2 regions of the Allobosea sp. OAE752 genome follow, and region 2 is predicted to be linked to the other one. Evidence: predicted binding sites of a transcription regulator. Region 2 holds the regulator's gene; the other holds the start of a gene.
What was found. Region 2 encodes LexA, which represses DNA repair genes until DNA is damaged. Its sites were predicted from a motif close to TGTTCNNNNTGTGTTCNG; they were not measured.
Positions count from the first base shown of each region.

Region 1: a site for LexA is predicted at 5,402-5,419, ahead of GGC47_RS14015 (YifB family Mg chelatase-like AAA ATPase). Genes of this name have one in related genera too.

Region 1 is NZ_JBNPXO010000004.1:496,235-505,032, reverse strand. Features, by position in the region: gene GGC47_RS14030 (SDR family oxidoreductase) at 1-520, shown strand, start outside; gene olsB (l-ornithine N(alpha)-acyltransferase) at 528-1,487, opposite strand; gene GGC47_RS14020 (ATP-binding protein) at 1,587-3,668, opposite strand; gene GGC47_RS14015 (YifB family Mg chelatase-like AAA ATPase) at 3,810-5,348, opposite strand; gene msrA (peptide-methionine (S)-S-oxide reductase MsrA) at 5,475-6,131, opposite strand; gene GGC47_RS14005 (hypothetical protein) at 6,213-6,533, opposite strand; tRNA gene GGC47_RS14000 (tRNA-Ser) at 6,780-6,869, shown strand; gene GGC47_RS13995 (hypothetical protein) at 7,240-8,496, opposite strand; gene GGC47_RS13990 (glycosyltransferase family 4 protein) at 8,493-8,798, opposite strand, start outside.
Region 2 is NZ_JBNPXO010000005.1:177,090-185,887, forward strand. Features, by position in the region: gene GGC47_RS14915 (aldo/keto reductase) at 1-42, shown strand, start outside; gene GGC47_RS14920 (anthranilate synthase component II) at 232-849, shown strand; gene trpD (anthranilate phosphoribosyltransferase) at 866-1,879, shown strand; gene trpC (indole-3-glycerol phosphate synthase TrpC) at 1,891-2,703, shown strand; gene moaC (cyclic pyranopterin monophosphate synthase MoaC) at 2,700-3,182, shown strand; gene GGC47_RS14940 (molybdopterin molybdotransferase MoeA) at 3,184-4,395, shown strand; gene lexA (transcriptional repressor LexA) at 4,480-5,190, shown strand; gene GGC47_RS14950 (ComEC/Rec2 family competence protein) at 5,184-7,463, opposite strand; gene gltX (glutamate--tRNA ligase) at 7,633-8,798, shown strand, end outside.

The DNA.
Region 1 (8,798 bases), on a different contig from region 2:
CGAAAGCCAGCCGGTGAATCCGGGCAGCGCCCGCAACAGGCTGCGCGTCGCGATCGAAGAGGACTGGCTGGCGCTGGGGCGCGACAGCGGCAAGGCCGTGCAGATCTTCCGCCTTTCCGGCATCTACGGTCCCGGCCGCAACCCCATCGCCAAATTGCGCGAGGGCAAGGCGACGCGGCTCGTCAAGCCGGACCAGGTCTTCAACCGCATCCATGTCGACGACATAACCGGCATCCTGATGGCGTCGCTCGCGCAGCCGCGCAACGGCGCGATCTACAACGCGACCGATGATGAGCCGGCTCCGCCGCAAGATGTCGTCAGCTTCGCCGCGGGGCTGACGGGGCTGAAGCCACCGCCCGAAATCCCTTTCGCCGAAGCGAAGCTCTCGCCGATGGCCGCGAGCTTCTACGGCGAGAACAAGCGGGTCTCGAATGCGCTGGTGAAGCGGGAACTCGGCTACGCCTTCCGCTATCGGACCTATCGCGAAGCGCTGAAGGCGCTGGCCGCAGCCGGCGAATGAACGGCCGTCAGGCGGCGTAGCGCGAGTTCTCGCCGCCGTAATACTGGGCATAGCGCCTGTCGATCGCCGAGACGGGCAGCACGACGAGCACATCGGTCGTTCCGAACTGGCGGTCGATGACCGCGCCGGAGCCGAAGCGGGCGCCGAGCCTGAGATAACCTTTGATCAGCGGCGGCATCTGCTTCAGCGCGAGCTTGTAGTCGACCATCTCCGCGGGCAGCCGGTCCATGCCGACGAGATGCTCGGGATGCGCCTCAGCACTCCATTCGCCCTGCGAGCGGGCATGGTGGTGCAGGAAGCTCAGCGGCAAGGCGAGCGCGTCAGGGTCGGTGCCGTCGAAGGAGGCGCAGCCGAACATGGCGTCGATGCGGTGATGCTCCAGATAGGCCCAGATACCGGACCAGAGCAGCTCGACGGTGCGTTTGTTGCGGTAAGGCTGCAGCACGCAGGAGCGGCCGAGCTCGAGGAAGCGCTGGCCGGGATGGCGTGCCAGCAGGGGCGCGAGATCGAACTCGCTTTGCGTATAGAAGCCGCCCAGCCGATTCGCCGCGCTCTGCCGCATCAGGCGGTAGGTGCCGACGACCTTCGGCTTGATGCCGCCGAAACGGCCCTTCGCCGCGTGATCGATGACGAGCAGATGATCGCAGGCCTTGTCGAAGCGGTCGGCATCGCGGCGGAACATGCGGGCGACCACGTCGGGCTTCGCCGACATTTCCTGATAGAACACGCGGTAGCGCAGCCGCTGCGCGCGCCAGATCTCGCGGGGGCCGCGCGCCAGCCGGACTTCGAGCGAGCCGAGCCGACCCAGGCTCCCCGAAAGCGGCGCTGATTCGCCGGCTTCCAATCCGTAACGGCGCATCGCCCCGCCCGTGATGAGCATCATCGGAGCGAGGCGCGAAAGCAGGGGATTGCCGGCGGAAAACCGGGCCGGCAGCGCGTTCGATCGCTCAGAAACGTGCAATGCCATCGCCTGTCTCACCCTCTAAGCCGCTTCCGGCATCCGGGAAGGCTTGCTCCGCGCATCTTACAACTTCGCGACAAAACTGCGTCGAAGCGGTGACGCCCGTCAAGCCGACAATGTCCGCGAGGCCTCCTTGCCGAGGTGATCGAGCCAGCGCAACAGCGCCGCGCGCTCGAGCGGTTTGGCGAGACAATCATCCATTCCCGCGGCGAGCGCGGCCTCGCGATCCGCCGCCGAAACATTGGCCGTGACGGCCAGCAGCGGCAAGCGCCGGATGCGGCCACGCTCCGCTTCCAGCGTCCGCACGGCACGGGCGCAGTCCAGCCCGGTCATCACCGGCATGCGGATATCGAGAAGCGCGAGATCGAGCGGCGCTGCCGCGCCGGCGAGGCTGGCCTCGATCCGCTGCAGGGCCTCGCGCCCGTCGCGGACCCAGATGACCGAGGAGCCGAGACGCTCCAGCGTCCGCGTCAGCAGCAGCGCATTGATCTCGTTATCCTCCGCGACGAGGATGTTGAGGGGCTTGCGCACCGGCGATCTGGCGGCGTGGCTCTTGCCTGTAGCCGGCAAGGTTTGGGGAAAGCGCGTACCCAGCCGCTCATAGAGCGAGCGGGCGCGGACGGGCTTGATGAGGAAGCCCGAGAATCCCGCGGCCTGCGGCGAGCCGAACTGGCGCCGTGCCAGCGACGACAGCAGGATCAGGCAATCGCGGATGCCCGCCTCCCGCACCGTTTCCGCCAGCTCCTTCGCCGCGCCGTCGCCGAGCGCATGGTCGATCAGCACCGCGGTCACCGGGCGTTCGCCGGCAAGGGTCGCCCGTGCCGCCTCCACGGAGGCCGCGACGGAGACCGCCGCGCCCGTGGCCCGGATCGACTCCCACAGGAAGCGCGCCGCGAAGGGCGCAGGCGAAGCGAGCAGGACATGCTGCTCCGGCCAATGCGGGATCGGCACCGTCTCGGCGCCCGGCGCCGCGGCCAGCGGCAGGATCACGCGGAAGCTCGCGCCCTCGCCGAGGCGGCTCTCCGCCCGGACCTCGCCCTCCATCAGCCCGACCAGCCGCCGCACGATGGCGAGGCCGAGGCCGGTACCGGCATGGCGGATTCCGGGGCCATGGTCCAGTTGCTCGAACTCCCCGAAAATGACCTCGAGCCTGTCGGCCGGAATGCCGGGCCCGGTATCGGAGACCAGGATCTCGACCATTCTCCCCACCCGCCGCACGCTCAGGCCGACGCCGCCGGCATCGGTGAACTTGACGGCGTTGCCGACCAGATTGAGCAGGATCTGCCGCAGGCGGTCGCGATCGCCGACGAGCTGCGCCGGCAGTTCCGGCGCGATATAGGCCGCAAGCTCGATTCCCTTGGCCTGGGCCCGGGGAGCCATCAGCTCGGAGACCGTCTCGACCAGCTGGACGACATCGAAGGGTTCCTCGACGAGCTCCAGCCGGCCAGCTTCCACCTTGGCGAAGTCGAGGATGTCGTCGACGAGGGCGAGCAGCGCCTCGCCGGAGATGCGCAGGGCCTGGACATAGGTCGACTGCTCGCCATCGAGGCCGGTGTCGGCCAGCAGATCGGACATGCCGAGGATGCCGTTCAGTGGCGTGCGGAATTCGTGGCTCACCGTGGCGAGGAAGCGCGACTTCGCCTCATTGGCGGCCTCGGCCCGGGCGCGCGCCTCGACCAGCGCGTCTTCATCGGCGATACGGGCGGAGATGTCGCGGCCGACGCGTTGGATCAGGGTACGGCCGCCTGGGCCTGGAACCGCCGTCTCGATCCAGGCGATCCAGCGCTCCCCGACATAGGTCGCGAGGCATTCGTCGAAACTGCGGGCTCCGCCGTCGAGCGTCCGCAGCGCCCGCGAGGCGAGCTGCGGCAATTGCGCCTCGCTGCCGACGAGATCGTTCTCCTCGGCACCGAACAGCGCGGCATAGGCGGTATTCGCGTAGATGATGCGGGCCCCGTCGCGCTGGACGATGAAATCGCCCTGAGCCTCGACCAGGCTGCGATAGCGCTGCTCGCTATCGGCCAGCGTCCAGAGCTGGTCGTTCAGCGTCTCGACCTCATGGGTGAGCGATGCAAGCTGGCGGCGTGTGCGCGCCAGCTGCCTCAGCGCGAGGACGCCGCCCGTTCCCAGCAGGGCGACGATGACGGCGGCAGCGATGACGAACCATGTCCAGGACGAGAGAGCCATGCTCCCCGTCTAAGGCCGCCGCCCTGAAAAAAGCCGCTTGAGGAAAGCGCGATTTTGCCCGCGGACTTCAAGCAAGGCTTAACCCTGAGGGGAGCCCAGAAGCGTCGGCCTTTCCCGAAAACCGCGCGGACGATGCCGTCGCTACGCCGCCTGCGCCAGCTCCCCGCCGCGCGTGCGATAGGACAGCGCCTCGGCGAGATGCAGCCGGCCGACCTTCGCCTCGCCGTCCAGATCGGCGAGCGTGCGCGCGACCTTCAGCACGCGGTGATAGGCACGGGCGGTGAGCCGCAGCGCCTCGGCCGCATCCCTCAGCAGGGCAAGGCCGGCATTGTCGGGACGGGCGATCTCCTCCAGCACCGGTCCCGGGCAGGCGGCATTGGTGGTGACGTGGCCAAGCCCGAGCGCCTCGAAGCGGGCGCCCTGGAGCGCCCTCGCCGCCGCGACGCGCGCCGCCACCTCGGCGGAGCCCTCGCTGGCGGCCGGCAGGATGAGGTCGGCGGCAGTGACCGCCGGCACGTCGATCGCGATGTCGATCCGGTCGAGCAGCGGGCCGGAAATCCGGGCCTGGTACTGCGCCATGCAGCGCTCGTTCGGCTGGCGCCGGCAGGCATAGCCCGGCTCCGTCGCCTTGCCGCAGCGGCAGGGATTCATCGCCGCGACGAGCTGGAAGCGCGCAGGGTAGACGGCACGATGGTTCGCCCGCGAGATCAGCACGTCGCCGGTCTCCATCGGCTGACGCAGCGCATCGAGCACCTGCGGCTGGAACTCGGGCAATTCGTCGAGAAAAAGCACGCCGTGATGGGCCAGCGAGATCTCGCCGGGCTTCGCCTGCAGGCCGCCGCCGACGAGCGCAGCCATCGAGGCCGAGTGATGCGGCGCGCGGAAAGGGCGCCGATCGGTCAGGGCACCCCCGGCGAGATGGCCGCCGACGGAGAGCACCATCGAGACCTCCAGAAGCTCGCGTGGCGTCAGCGGCGGCAGGATCGAAGGCAGGCGGCTCGCCAACATCGACTTGCCGGCGCCGGGCGGCCCGTTCATCACGAGATTATGGCCGCCGGCCGCCGCGATCTCGAGCACGCGCTTCGCGCTCTCCTGGCCCTTGATGTCGGCGAGATCGGGCAAGGCCCCGCTCTGGCGCGCCACGGCCGGCTCGGGCCGCGCCATCACCTGCGTGCCCTTGAAATGATTGGCGAGCTGGATCAGCGAGCGCGGCGCCAGGATGTCGATATCGGCCGCCGCCCAGGCCGCCTCCGGGCCGGTCGAAGCCGGGCAGATCAGCCCCTGCCCGCGATCATAGGCCGCGATCGCGGCGGGCAGCACGCCGGCGACGGCCGCGATCGAGCCGTCGAGAGCGAGCTCGCCGAGCACGGTGTAGCCGGCCAGGGCATCCGGCGGGAGCGCGCCGATGGCCGCCATCACGGCGAGCGCGATCGGCAGGTCGTAATGGCTGCCTTCCTTCGGCAGATCGGCCGGCGCGAGGTTGACGGTGATGCGCTTGGCCGGCAGGGCCAGTCCCGAGGCGATGAGAGCCGCCCTGACGCGCTCCCGGCTTTCGGCGACGGCCTTGTCGGGCAGGCCGACGAGGACGAAGGCGACGCTGCCGGAGGAAACCTGCACCTGCACGTCGACGGCCCGCGCCTCGATGCCCTCGAACGCCACCGTCGCGACCCGCGTCACCATCTCAGCCCACCCCGTTCCCCAGCGAAACGCTAGCGGAGCTTCGAGCCCAGCGCAAGAACATATAGAGAACTGACAAAAAAGGGCGCCGCTGACAGCGCCCTTCCCCGGAACTCCGATCCTTTCGCCTCAGGCGTGGACGCCAAGGCCGATCTGGCAGGCGACGCCCGTTCCGCCCAGGCCGCAATAGCCGGCCGGATTCTTGGCGAGATATTGCTGGTGGTAGTCCTCTGCGAAATAGAAGGGCGGCGCCTCGCGGATCTCGGTGGTGATCGGCCCGTAGCCATTCGCCGCCAGCGCCTTCACGTATTCGTCGCGGGAGCGTTCCGCCGCCGCACGCTGCGCGTCGTCGAAGACATAGATCGCCGAACGGTACTGCGTGCCGATGTCATTGCCCTGGCGCATGCCCTGGGTCGGGTCGTGATTCTCCCAGAAGGCCTTGAGCAGATCCTCATAGGAGATCTTGGCCGGATCGTAGACGACGAGCACGACCTCGGTGTGGCCGGTCATGCCGCTGCAGACCTCCTCATAGGTCGGGTTCGGGGTCTCGCCGCCGGCATAGCCGACGGCCGTCACCCAGACGCCGTCACCCATCTGCCAGAACTTCCGTTCCGCGCCCCAGAAGCAGCCGAGCCCGAACACGGCCTGGCGCAGGCCTTCCGGATAAGGGCCAGCGAGGCGATGGCCGTTGACGAAATGGGTTTCGGCGGTGGGGATCGCCGCGGCGCGCCCGGGCAGCGCTTCGGCCGCGGTCGGCAGTGAAGTCTTCTTGCGCAGGGAGAACATCGTCGGCTCCGTTCCGTTCAACTCGACGCCTTATGTAAGCATCGAAACGGCCTCTGCACAGGATGCCGCGTCGCAGCCCGTTCACCGACGCGTGACGATCCCGATCCGGGGCTCGGGAGGCCTAGCGAGCCAAAGCAGGGCAAAGCCGACCAGGAGCGCCACGAGCGCGGCCGGCGCCTGCATCACGGAAAGCAGCACCGGATCCCATAGCAAGGGGTGGATGTCGCGCTCGATCATCGGGCCGAGCAGCCGATAGCGCTCGTGCAGCAGCGCCGCGAGGACATCCCCCACCGTGGTGAAGCGCAGCAGCGCATTCGCGATCGAACGCGCGCCATCGATGACCAGAATGATAAAGCCCGCAGCGACGAGAAGATATCCGACAAGCCTGACCAGAAACCGCACAGCTCAGCCCTCTGCGTCCACGCCTTCGCCTTCGGCACGGGCCTGCCACCGCGCCGACCAGAGATGTGCGCGTGCCGACCGCCGAGCGCAACCCGCCCGGGACGATTTCCGCCGGATCGCGCCAAGCGCGCATCGCTTCGCGAGGCGGGCGAACAGCGGAGCCCGCGGCCTGATCGCAAGGGATTGTGAAAACACTGCGACTCGGCCCTTGAAAGATTACGCCTCGGCGGTCATAAGCAGCCCGCCGGACAGGTGGCCGAGTGGTTGAAGGCGCACGCCTGGAAAGTGTGTATACGGGAAACCGTATCGCGGGTTCGAATCCCGCCCTGTCCGCCAGCTGGTTTCAGCTTTCCCGCATATGCGGTGTGCCACGCCCGATTCCGCGGAGCTTCCGTAGGTTCTTCCGTAGGTTAAAGGGTGGGGGCGATCCTCTCGAGAGGCTGGGCGCGCAGATATCCCGGCATCGCAGGGCCGCATTCTTGGGCTGGCCCGTGCCCGCTTCGGTTCGCCGCGAGAACCGAAGTGGCGTGAAAAAGCCTCCAGTAGCGTGCCCGATCCGCTTTCTGGGCCGTCGCGCGAGCGCCTGACGCGCTACCGGTGACGGCCCGTTGCCGACGTTTGCCAGCGAACCATCGATCTCAGGATTTCAGCCGAGGGGCGGCGCAGGCAAATCGATATTGCCTAGCTTGGAATTGGCTCGCCCCTCTCAGCGCCGGCTGGCGGCTTGCTCGGCTGCGCGCTGCCGTGGCCGGACGATCGCCCAGGAGCCGATGAGCACGATGACCTCCGAGAGCGCGCCGCCGAGCAGGGCCCAGGACGGCGGGACGGTCAGCAGCAGCACGAAGACGAGCAGCAGGCCGGCGGCGGCGGCGATGGCCGAGAGAATGGCGATGGAGCGGTAGTCCTGCGCGATTTCCAGCCAGATGCGCGGCATGACATAGAGCATCGGCAGGCTGCTCATCACCCAGGCCAGGACGGAAATCTTGAAGAAGCGCGTGCCTTCGAGGCTGTCGGGCTCGATGAAGGGCAGGGCGATCAGGACGACGATGCCGTAGAGGATGCCGAGGCAGGCGAGCGGCAGGGGCCAGCGCCGCAGCCGCTGCCCGACCTTGGTGAAATCGCGATGCGCCATGAGCTTGGAGAGCTCGGGATGCATCATGTTGGCGAAGGCGGTGGAGACGATGCGCAGCGGCACGAAATTGACCAGCGCCGCCGCGATCGGAGCATAGGCCGCGGGACCCGCCATCGCCGCGACCATCAAGGCCATGCCCTGGCCCTGGAGGTTGGTGATCGTTACGCTCAGCACCGACCATTTGAGCTCGCGCCAGAGCTTGCGGTAGCGCCGCCAGACATGCCGGCCGAAATTGATCCGCAGGGGGCGCCGCCGCGAGAGGATCAACAGCACCGCGATGCCGAGCGCGTTGGCTGCTGTCATCACCGCGAAGGTGTGCTGGAGGATATGGGTGCCGTCCCAGATCACCCAGGCGGTACCCGCTGCGCCGCAGAGGGTGAAGGTGAGATCGCTGAGGCTCACCAGCATCTGGCGATTGCGCGCAAACAGGACCGTGCGGACATGCGCGCGCATCGACCACAACCCGATGAAGGCCCCGCCGAACAGCGCGCCCTCGTCGAGCCAGACGCCGAGGACGCCGGTGACGACCAGGCCGAGCAGCAGCGACAGCAGCAGCGCAGCCGAACCGAAGGTGACCTCATAGGCGCCGGCCGCGCCGGAGCCGCGACTCTGGGCGATCGCGATGCTGGCAGGCAGCGCCGTGAAGGCGCGGATATAGGTCAGGCCGAGCCCGCCAACGACCATCACCAGGGCGAAGATGCCGTAGTCGCGGGCCGATACGGAATGCAGCAGCGCAATGTTGAGGCCGAGATGGAAGGCGCTCTGCATCGCCTCGCCGCCGACCATGACGACGAGTCGCAGCACGATATGGCGGATGGCCTGGAGGTTCATCGCGGGCGGCTCGAGCCCTGGCGAAGCATGTCGGCGGCCACCGCTGCGATCGCCTGCGCGACGGCCTGCTCGCTGAACAGGGCGTTGAAGCGTTCGCGACCGGCCTGCGCCATCGGCGCGAGAGCCTTCGGATGGCTGACGATGGCGGCGAGAGCCTGTGCCAGCGCGTCGGCATCCCCCGGCGGCAGGAGGCGGCCGGTGACGCCGTCGGCCACGACCTCGCGCAAACCGCCGATGGCCGAGGCGAGCGGCGGGCGGCCGAAGGCCATCGCCTCGATCGCGACGCGGCCGAGCGATTCGGG
Region 2 (8,798 bases):
CGACAGGAAGGTTTCGCGCGCCTCAACCCGCCTGCGGTCTGAGCTGACTTCAAAAAGCCGAGCCCTCATCCTGATGAGCGCCGCGAGACGCCATTCCCAAGGGAATGGCTCCTCAGGATGAGGGCTCGGAAGCTTGCCCGCCGACTTGGAACCTCGTCCGCGCCCCGCGCAAAACTTGACCACCCCGCCCCCGAACGTGCATGACCTCAAGCCGCATTCACAGGTCCGGCCATGCGCGTTCTGTTGATCGACAACTACGACAGCTTCACCTGGAACCTGGTCCACCTGATCGGTGGGCTGGGCGCCGAGGTCGATGTCTGGCGTAACGACGCGCTCACGGTCGAAGAGGCGCTCAATGGCGAGCACGACGCGATCGTGCTCTCGCCTGGCCCCTGCACGCCCAACGAAGCCGGCATCTGCCTCGATCTCGTGCGCGAGGGCGCCGGCGTGAAGCCGATCTTCGGCGTCTGCCTGGGCCTGCAGGCGATGGGACAGGCTTTCGGCGGCGATGTCGTGCGGGCAGCCCTACCCATGCACGGCAAGGTCTCAGCGATCAAGCACCGGTCGCGCGGCCTGTTCCGTGGCATCAACGGCCCGCTGCAGGCGACGCGCTATCACTCGCTGGTCGTCGACCGGGCAACCTGCCCCGCGGTCTTCGACATCGAGGCGGAGACCGATGACGGGCTGATCATGGCGCTGTCGCATCGCGAATTGCCGATCCACGGCGTCCAGTTCCATCCGGAGAGCATCGCCTCCGAGCATGGCGCCACGATCCTGCGGAACTTCCTCGATCTCGCCCAGCGATGGCGCAGCGAGCACGAAGCTGCCGCCCTGTCCCCATCCGCCTGATTTCCGCAGAGTTTCCATGGACGATTTCAAACCCTTCATCGCCAAGGTCGCCACCGGTGCGAGCCTCTCGCGAGAGGAGGCGCGCGACGCCTTCGACACGATTCTTTCAGGCGAAGTGACGAACGCGCAATCCGCCGCCTTCCTGATGGCGCTGCGCGTGCGCGGCGAGACGATCGACGAGATCGCCGGCGCCGTCGGCGCCATGCGCGGCAAGATGATGCCGGTGAAGGCCCCGGCCGATGCCATCGACATCGTCGGCACCGGCGGCGATTCGTCGGGCTCCTACAATGTCTCGACGCTGGCCTCGATCATCACCGCCGCTTGCGGCGTGCCTGTCGCCAAGCACGGCAACCGCGCGGCGTCGTCACGTTCGGGCGCGGCGGACGTGCTGACCGCGCTCGGCGTCAAGGTCGGGCTCGACCCGGCCGGCACGGAACGCTGCATCCGCGAGGCCGGCGTCGGCTTCATGTTCGCGCCGACGCATCACGCCTCGATGCGCCATGTCGCGCCGGTGCGCACCGAGCTCGGCACGCGCACGATCTTCAACCTGCTCGGCCCGCTCTCCAACCCGGCCGGCGTCAAGCGCCAGCTCGTCGGGGCCTTCTCCGAGACCTGGCTGGAACCGATGGTCAAGGTGCTGGCCACGCTCGGCTCGACCCGCGTCTGGGCCGTGCACGGCTCGGATGGGCTCGACGAGATCACCACCACCGGTCCGACCCGCGTCGTTTCGCTGGAGAACGGCAAGATCGAGAGCTTCTCTATCAGCCCGGCCGATATCGGTCTCGCCCTCGCCAAGCCCGAGGATCTGCGCGGCGGCACGCCCGAGCAGAACGCCGCAGCCCTCAATGCCGTGCTTGGCGGCGAGAAGACCGCCTTCCGCGACATCGCGGCCTTCAATGCGGCGGCGGGACTGCTCATCGCCGGCAAGGCGGGGGATCTGAAGGACGGCTTCGCCCAGGCCACGGCCGCGCTCGATTCCGGCAAGGCCAAGGCGACGCTCGCGAAGCTCATCGCCGTCTCGAACGGCTGAGGAGGCTGGCCATGACCGACATCCTCGCGAAGATCGAAGCCTATAAGCGCCAGGAGATCGCCGCCGCCAAGGCTGCGATCCCACAAGCGGAGATCGAGCGCCGCGCGCGCGGCGCCGGCATGCCGCGTGGCTTTGCCGACGCTCTCGCCGCCAAGGTTGCAGCCGGGACGCCGGCGCTCATCGCCGAGATCAAGAAGGCGAGCCCGTCCAAGGGGCTGATCCGCGCCGATTTCGATCCGCCGGCGCTGGCACGCGCCTATGCGGCGGGCGGCGCGGCCTGCATCTCGGTGCTGACCGACGCGCCCTCCTTCCAGGGCCAGCCGGAATTCCTGACGCAAGCGCGCGAGGCCTGCGGCCTGCCGGGGCTGCGCAAGGATTTTCTCTACGACCCCTATCAGGTCTTCGAGGCCCGCGCCTGGGGCGCCGATTGCATCCTGATCATCATGGCCGGCGTCGACGACGCCACCGCCCGGGTGCTCAACGACACGGCGCGCGAGCTCGGCATGGATGCCCTCGTCGAGATCCATGACGATGCCGAGCTCGACCGGGCGCTCAAGCTCGAAAGCCGGCTGCTCGGCATCAACAACCGCGACCTGCGCAGCTTCAACGTCGATCTCGCCGTGACCGAGCGGCTGGCGCCGCGCGTGCCGTCCGACCGCATCGTCATCAGCGAGAGCGGCATCTTCACCCACGCCGACATCCGGCGTCTCGGCAAGGTCGGCGTCGAAACCTTCCTCGTCGGCGAAAGCCTGATGCGGCAGGCCGATGTCGCGGCCGCGACTGCGCTGCTGCTCACCGGCAAGGCGCGCGAGAACGCGGCGTGAGCCGGCTCAGCCATCTCGACGCGCAAGGCGCCGCGCATATGGTCGATGTCGGCGACAAGGCCGAGACCGGGCGCATCGCCATCGCCGAAGGCTGCGTCGTGATGGCGCCTGAAACCATCGCGATCGTGCGCGACGGCAACGCCAAGAAAGGCGATGTGCTCGGCACAGCCCGGCTCGCCGGCATCATGGCGGCCAAGCGCACCCATGAACTGATCCCGCTCTGCCACCCGCTGCTGCTGAGCAAGATCGCTGTCGATCTCGAACTGGACGAGGCCCTGCCCGGCGTGCGCGTCCGCGCCGAGGTCAAGATGAAGGGCCAGACCGGCGTCGAGATGGAGGCGCTGACCGCCGTCTCCGTCGCCTGCCTGACCGTCTACGACATGGTCAAGGCCGTCGACCGGGCGATGCGGATCGAAGGCATCCGCCTGCTGCACAAATCCGGCGGACAATCCGGCGATTACGACGCCAAGGCGCTCTGACATGGCTCTCACCCCGGTTCCCGTCGCGCTCAAGGCCCTGCTCGACAGCGTTCCGGGGCCGACGGGCAGCGAGATGCAGCCCCTGGCGCGCTGCGCCTGGCGCGTGCTCGCGGCCGATGTGAAGGCGCTGCGCACCCAGCCGCCTTTCGCCAACTCCGCCATGGACGGCTATGCCGTCCGCGCCGCCGACATGGAAGCCGGCAAGCAACTCCGCGTCATCGGCGAATCCGCGGCGGGGCGGCGTTTCGATGGCGACGTCCGTCCGGGCGAGGCTGTGCGGATCTTCACCGGCGCGCCGATGCCGGAGGGCGCCGACAGCGTCCTCATGCAGGAGAATGCCGATGGCGTCGGCAGCGAAACCATCACGGTGCGCGTGCCGGCCCATAAGGGCCAGTTCGTCAGGGTGGCCGGGCTCGATTTCCGTGACGGCGACGTGCCGCTGACGGCCGGGCGCATGCTCGACAGCGCCGCGCTCGGGCTCGCCGCCGCGATGGGGCATCCGCAATTGCCGGTACGCTGCAAGCCGCGCGTCGCCATCCTCGCCACCGGCGACGAATTGGTGGCGCCGGGCGAGCCGACCGGGCCGGACCAGATCGTCGCCTCGAACTCCTTCTCGCTGATGGCGCTGGTGGAAAAGGCCGGCGGCGAGGCGCTCGACCTCGGTATCGCCCGCGACGATCACGACGACCTCGCGGCGCGGATCGCCGCCGCCCGTGCCGCGGAGGCCGACGTGCTGATCACCCTCGGCGGCGCCTCGGTCGGCGAGCACGACCTCGTGCAGGAGGCGCTGAAGCGGGCCGGCATGAGCCTCGGCTTCTGGAAGATCGCGATGCGACCGGGCAAGCCGATGATGACCGGCCGGCTTGGCCGCATGGTGGTGCTCGGGCTGCCCGGCAATCCGGTCTCGTCGATCGTCTGCGGCCATCTCTTCCTGCTGCCGCTGATCGAGGCGCTGCTGGGTATGGACGACCCCGATCGCGACCGCAGTATTCTGGCGATTCTCGGAAAAGATATGCCGGCTAATGATGAGCGCGAGGACTATCTTCGCTCCGATCTTGCCCTGACGCCGGCCGGTTGGGTGGCGACGCCCTTCGACAGGCAGGATTCCTCGATGCTGGGCACCCTGGCGCGCGCCAAGGCCCTGACGATCCGACCGGCGCATGCAGAGCCGGCTCACAAAGGCGATATCTGCCGCATTCTGCCGCTGCGGTAGCAGTCGCTTGCGGAACACAAGGCGAACAGTTATAGTGTTCTGGCTTTGTTTCGAATCTGTATCGCGGGGGCACCGGCGGGGATCATGCTGACACGCAAGCAACACGAACTCCTGCGCTTCATCCAGGAACGCTTGCGCGAAAGCGGCGTGCCCCCCTCCTTCGACGAGATGAAGGATGCGCTCGACCTGCGCTCCAAATCGGGCATCCACCGGCTGATCATGGCGCTTGAGGAGCGCGGCTTCATCCGCCGCCTGCCCAATCGGGCGCGGGCCCTCGAAGTCATCAAGATGCCGGACGGGCTCGCTGGCCCGCAGCCGCGCCGCTTCAACCCAGCCGTCGTGCAGGGCGGCCTCGGCTCGCAGCCCTCTCTCGCCAAGCCGCGCCCTGCCCCGGCCGATGACGATGCACGCTCCCCGGTCGCGATTCCCGTGATGGGCCGCATCGCCGCCGGCACGCCGATCTCGGCGATCCAGAGCCGCAGCCATACGGTTTCGCTGCCGCCCGACATGCTGGGTTCGGGCGAGCATTATGCGCTGGAGGTACGCGGCGATTCGATGGTCGAGGCCGGCATCCTCGACGGCGACACCGTCATCATCCGCAAGCAGGACACGGCAAACACCGGCGACATCATCGTCGCGCTGATCGACGAGGAAGAGGCGACGCTGAAGCGTCTGCGCCGGCGTGGCTCCTCGATCGCGCTCGAAGCGGCCAATCCGGCCTATGAGACACGCGTCCTGGGCCCCGACCGCGTCAAGATCCAGGGCCGGCTGGTCAACCTGCTGCGCCGCTACTGAGCGAACTCGGTCTCGTCCGACGCGACCTCCGGAGCAGCAGAGGCCCGTGTCGCAGCGGGGGCCGGCGCGCTGGGCCGAGCTGCGGATTCGGAAGGCTTGCGGCGGCTCCAGGGCCGGTCTGCGACGGCGTTTTCCGAGGAATGGCTGCGCCAGCCGAAGGCGGCGCGGTAGAGCGAGGTCGCGCCGTCCCGCGACAGCGCCATCCGATCGACGAGCCTGGCTTCGCAAGGCGCGCTCCAGGGAATGTTGGTGACGACGAGATCGGCGCGGCGGCAATCCTCGATGATGGCGATCCGATCCCGGGCATAGGAGATGCTGCGCCCGTCGGCGGTTCGGACGATGCAGGCATTGGCGTCGCAGGCGATACCGGCACGCAGGGTCGCGTCGTCCGGCGCGCGGCTGTCGCCATCGGAAGCGAGCCATTGCTGCAGGACGAAGCGGCTCGGCCGGCCGGCGATGGCGAGGCGGCCGTCGCTGCCGCGCACGGCGATGCCGGAGCCGTCACGCTCGATCAGGATCTCGGGCCGCTCCGGCCTCGCGGCGAAGGCGACGCCGAGGATGAGCGGCAGCGCCGCCAGCCAGCGCAGCCCCGTGGTCCAGAGCGTGATCCAGAGCAGCGAGGCGGCAAAGGAGAGCAGCACGGCCGGGCCGAAGGCCACCACCGTCATGGTCGAATGGTCGATGGTGGCGACCCAATGCGCGACTTTCAGCACGATGTCGGAAGCGAGCCCCATCAGCGCCCAGGCCGGCCAGTCCAGACCGAAGGGGTAGGCCAGCACGCCGAACACCGCCGCCGGCATCACGAAGAGCGAGACGAAGGGCAGCGCCATCGCATTGCCGAGCAGGCCGAAGGGATTGAAAGTCTGGAAATGATAGGCGCCGAAGGGCGCCGTCGCGGCCGTGGCGAGGAGCGTCGTCACCACGATGCCGAGCGAGGCCGTCCAGAGCGTGCCCAAGGGCCAGGGCAAGGCCGTCGGCGGCTTAGACCGGTCGCGCTTCTCCCAGCGCTCGGCGAAAGCGACCAGCGCCGCGACCGCACCGAAGGACATCTGGAAGCTCGGTCCGAGCAGGGCCTCGGGCTCGCGCAGCAGCACGATGATCGCGGCGAGCGCGAGATTGCGCATGCTGAGCGCCGCCCGGTCGACGAGGATCGCGCCGAGCATGACCAGCGTCATGATGAGCGAACGTTCCGTCGCGACGTCGCTGCCGGAGAAGATGCAATAGGCGGTGGCGCCGATCATCGCCGCGATCGCCGCGATCTTCTTCACCGGCCAGCCGAGCGCCAGCGTCTGCGACAGCGCCAGCAGAGCCCGCACGAGCCAGAAGATCGTCCCGGCTGCAAGCACCATGTGCAGGCCGGAGATCGAGACGATATGATAGATACCGGCGGCGCGCAGATCGTTGTTCGACGCCTCGGTGATGAGGCCGCGCTTGCCGGTGACGAGCGCGGCCGCGACCGCCCCGCCTTGCCCGCCGCCGACGCTGGCGATGCGCTGCGTCAGGACGTTGCGCGCCTTGTCGATCTCCACGTCGAGCGCGAGGCGCCATGGCAGGGGATGCGGCGCCGGGACGAGTGCGATCTTGCCGGCGATGCTGCCGACGGCGCCGATTCCGCGGAAGAAGGCGTCGCGCCCGAAATCATAGCCTCCGGCGCGGGCCGGCCCCGGTGGTGGCAGGAGCCGCGCGGTGCCGGCGATATGGTCGCCGGGCGCGACCGTGCCGCTGCGAATGTTGACGCGCACGCGCTTCGGCCGGCTCTCGGGCGGCACGCCGGCGATGTCCGTCACCACCAGGACGAGGCGGGCGCCGGCATCGCGCGCCTCGACGCTCTCGACGAAGCCGGTGATCTTGCCGATGCGCGGCCGCTCCAGCATCGGCGCGGCGATATCGGCCGTGCGCCAGACGCCTGCCGCGAAGCCGGCGAAGGCCGCGGCGAAGGCGATGCAGACTGCGGCAGCGGCGGGTCGCAGACGCAGTGCGACAGCGAGGCCGCCGGACAGGACGAAGCCCGCGAGCGGCGCCCAGAGTGCGGGTTCCCGATCGGCGGCGAAATAGAGCAGGATGCCGAAGCCCATCGCCACGGGCAGCCAGAGGAACGGGCGGCGGCGCTCGGCCTCCTGCGCCAGCGACGCAGCCAGCCAGTCCCGCAGCGCCTGGAGGCGCTCGGCCAGCGGCAGGCTTCCCAGTGCGACAGGCGGCAGGCGCGCCGGCAGGATGCCGGCGACGGCCCTCAGCGCGCTCCGGCGCTCCGGCGATGCAGGTTGCCGCGCCATCCCCCTTCCCAGCCCCTGCCTTACGGTTGCGCATTGAACGCTTAACCGCCCGGCGAAGCCATGTTACAGGGCGCGCGCCGGTTGTCATGCACGCTTTGGCGTGAAGGCCGGCGCCACATCCTCAAGTCTTGCCCCGGGCGGTTTCATCGCCCGGTCGGAGCTGCCTTCCATGAGCAACGCCGTCGTCACGCGCTTTGCGCCGTCCCCCACCGGATTCCTGCATATCGGCGGCGCCCGCACCGCGCTGTTCAACTGGCTCTATGCCCGCCGGCATGGCGGCAAGATGCTGCTGCGAATCGAGGATACCGACCGGGAACGCTCGACCGACGCCGCCATCGCCGCGATCCTCGACGGGCTGGAATGGCTCGGCCTCGATTGGGACGGACAGACGGTCTACCAGTTCCAGCGCGCGGCACGGCACCGCGAGGTGGCCGAGCAGATGCTCGCCGCCGGCAAGGCCTATTATTGCTATGCCAGCCAGGCCGAGCTCGAGGAGATGCGCGAGAAGGCGCGCGCCGAAGGCAAGCCGCTGCGCTATGACGGGCGCTGGCGTGACCGCGATCCGGCGACCGCCCCGGAAGGCGTGAAGCCGGTGATCCGGCTCAAGGCGCCGCAGACCGGCGAGACGGTGGTGAACGATGAGGTGCAGGGCCGCGTCGTCTGGCAGAACGAGAATCTCGACGACCTCGTGCTGCTGCGCTCGGACGGGACGCCGACCTATATGCTCGCGGTCGTCGTCGACGATCACGACATGGGCGTGACCCACATCATCCGCGGCGACGACCACCTGACCAACGCAGCTCGCCAGACCCAGATCTACGATGCGCTGGGCTGGGACGTGCCGAGCATGTCGCATATCCCTCTGATCCACGGGCCTGACGGAGCCAAGCTGTCCAAGCGCCACGGCGCGCTCGGCATCGATGCCTATCGCTCGATGGGTTATCTGCCGGCGGCGCTGCGCAACTATCTCGTGCGGCTGGGCTGGAGCCATGGCGATCAGGAGATCTTCTCGACGCAGGAGATGATCGACGCCTTCAACCTCTCCTCGATCGGCCGCTCGCCGGCTCGCTTCGACTACGCCAAGCTGGAGAACCTCAACGGGCTCTATATGCGCCAGTCGAGCGATCGTGATCTGCTTGAGGCCCTCAAGGTCATCCTGCCCGAGATCGGTCCGGCGCGGGGGCTCGGCCCCACGCTCTCGCCCGAGCTGGAGGCGAAGTTCCTGGCCGCCATGCCGGGGCTGAAGGAGCGCGCCAAGACCCTGATCGAACTGCTCGACAGCGCCTTCTATCTCTATGCGCAGCGCCCGCTGCAGCTCGACGACAAGGCCAAGAG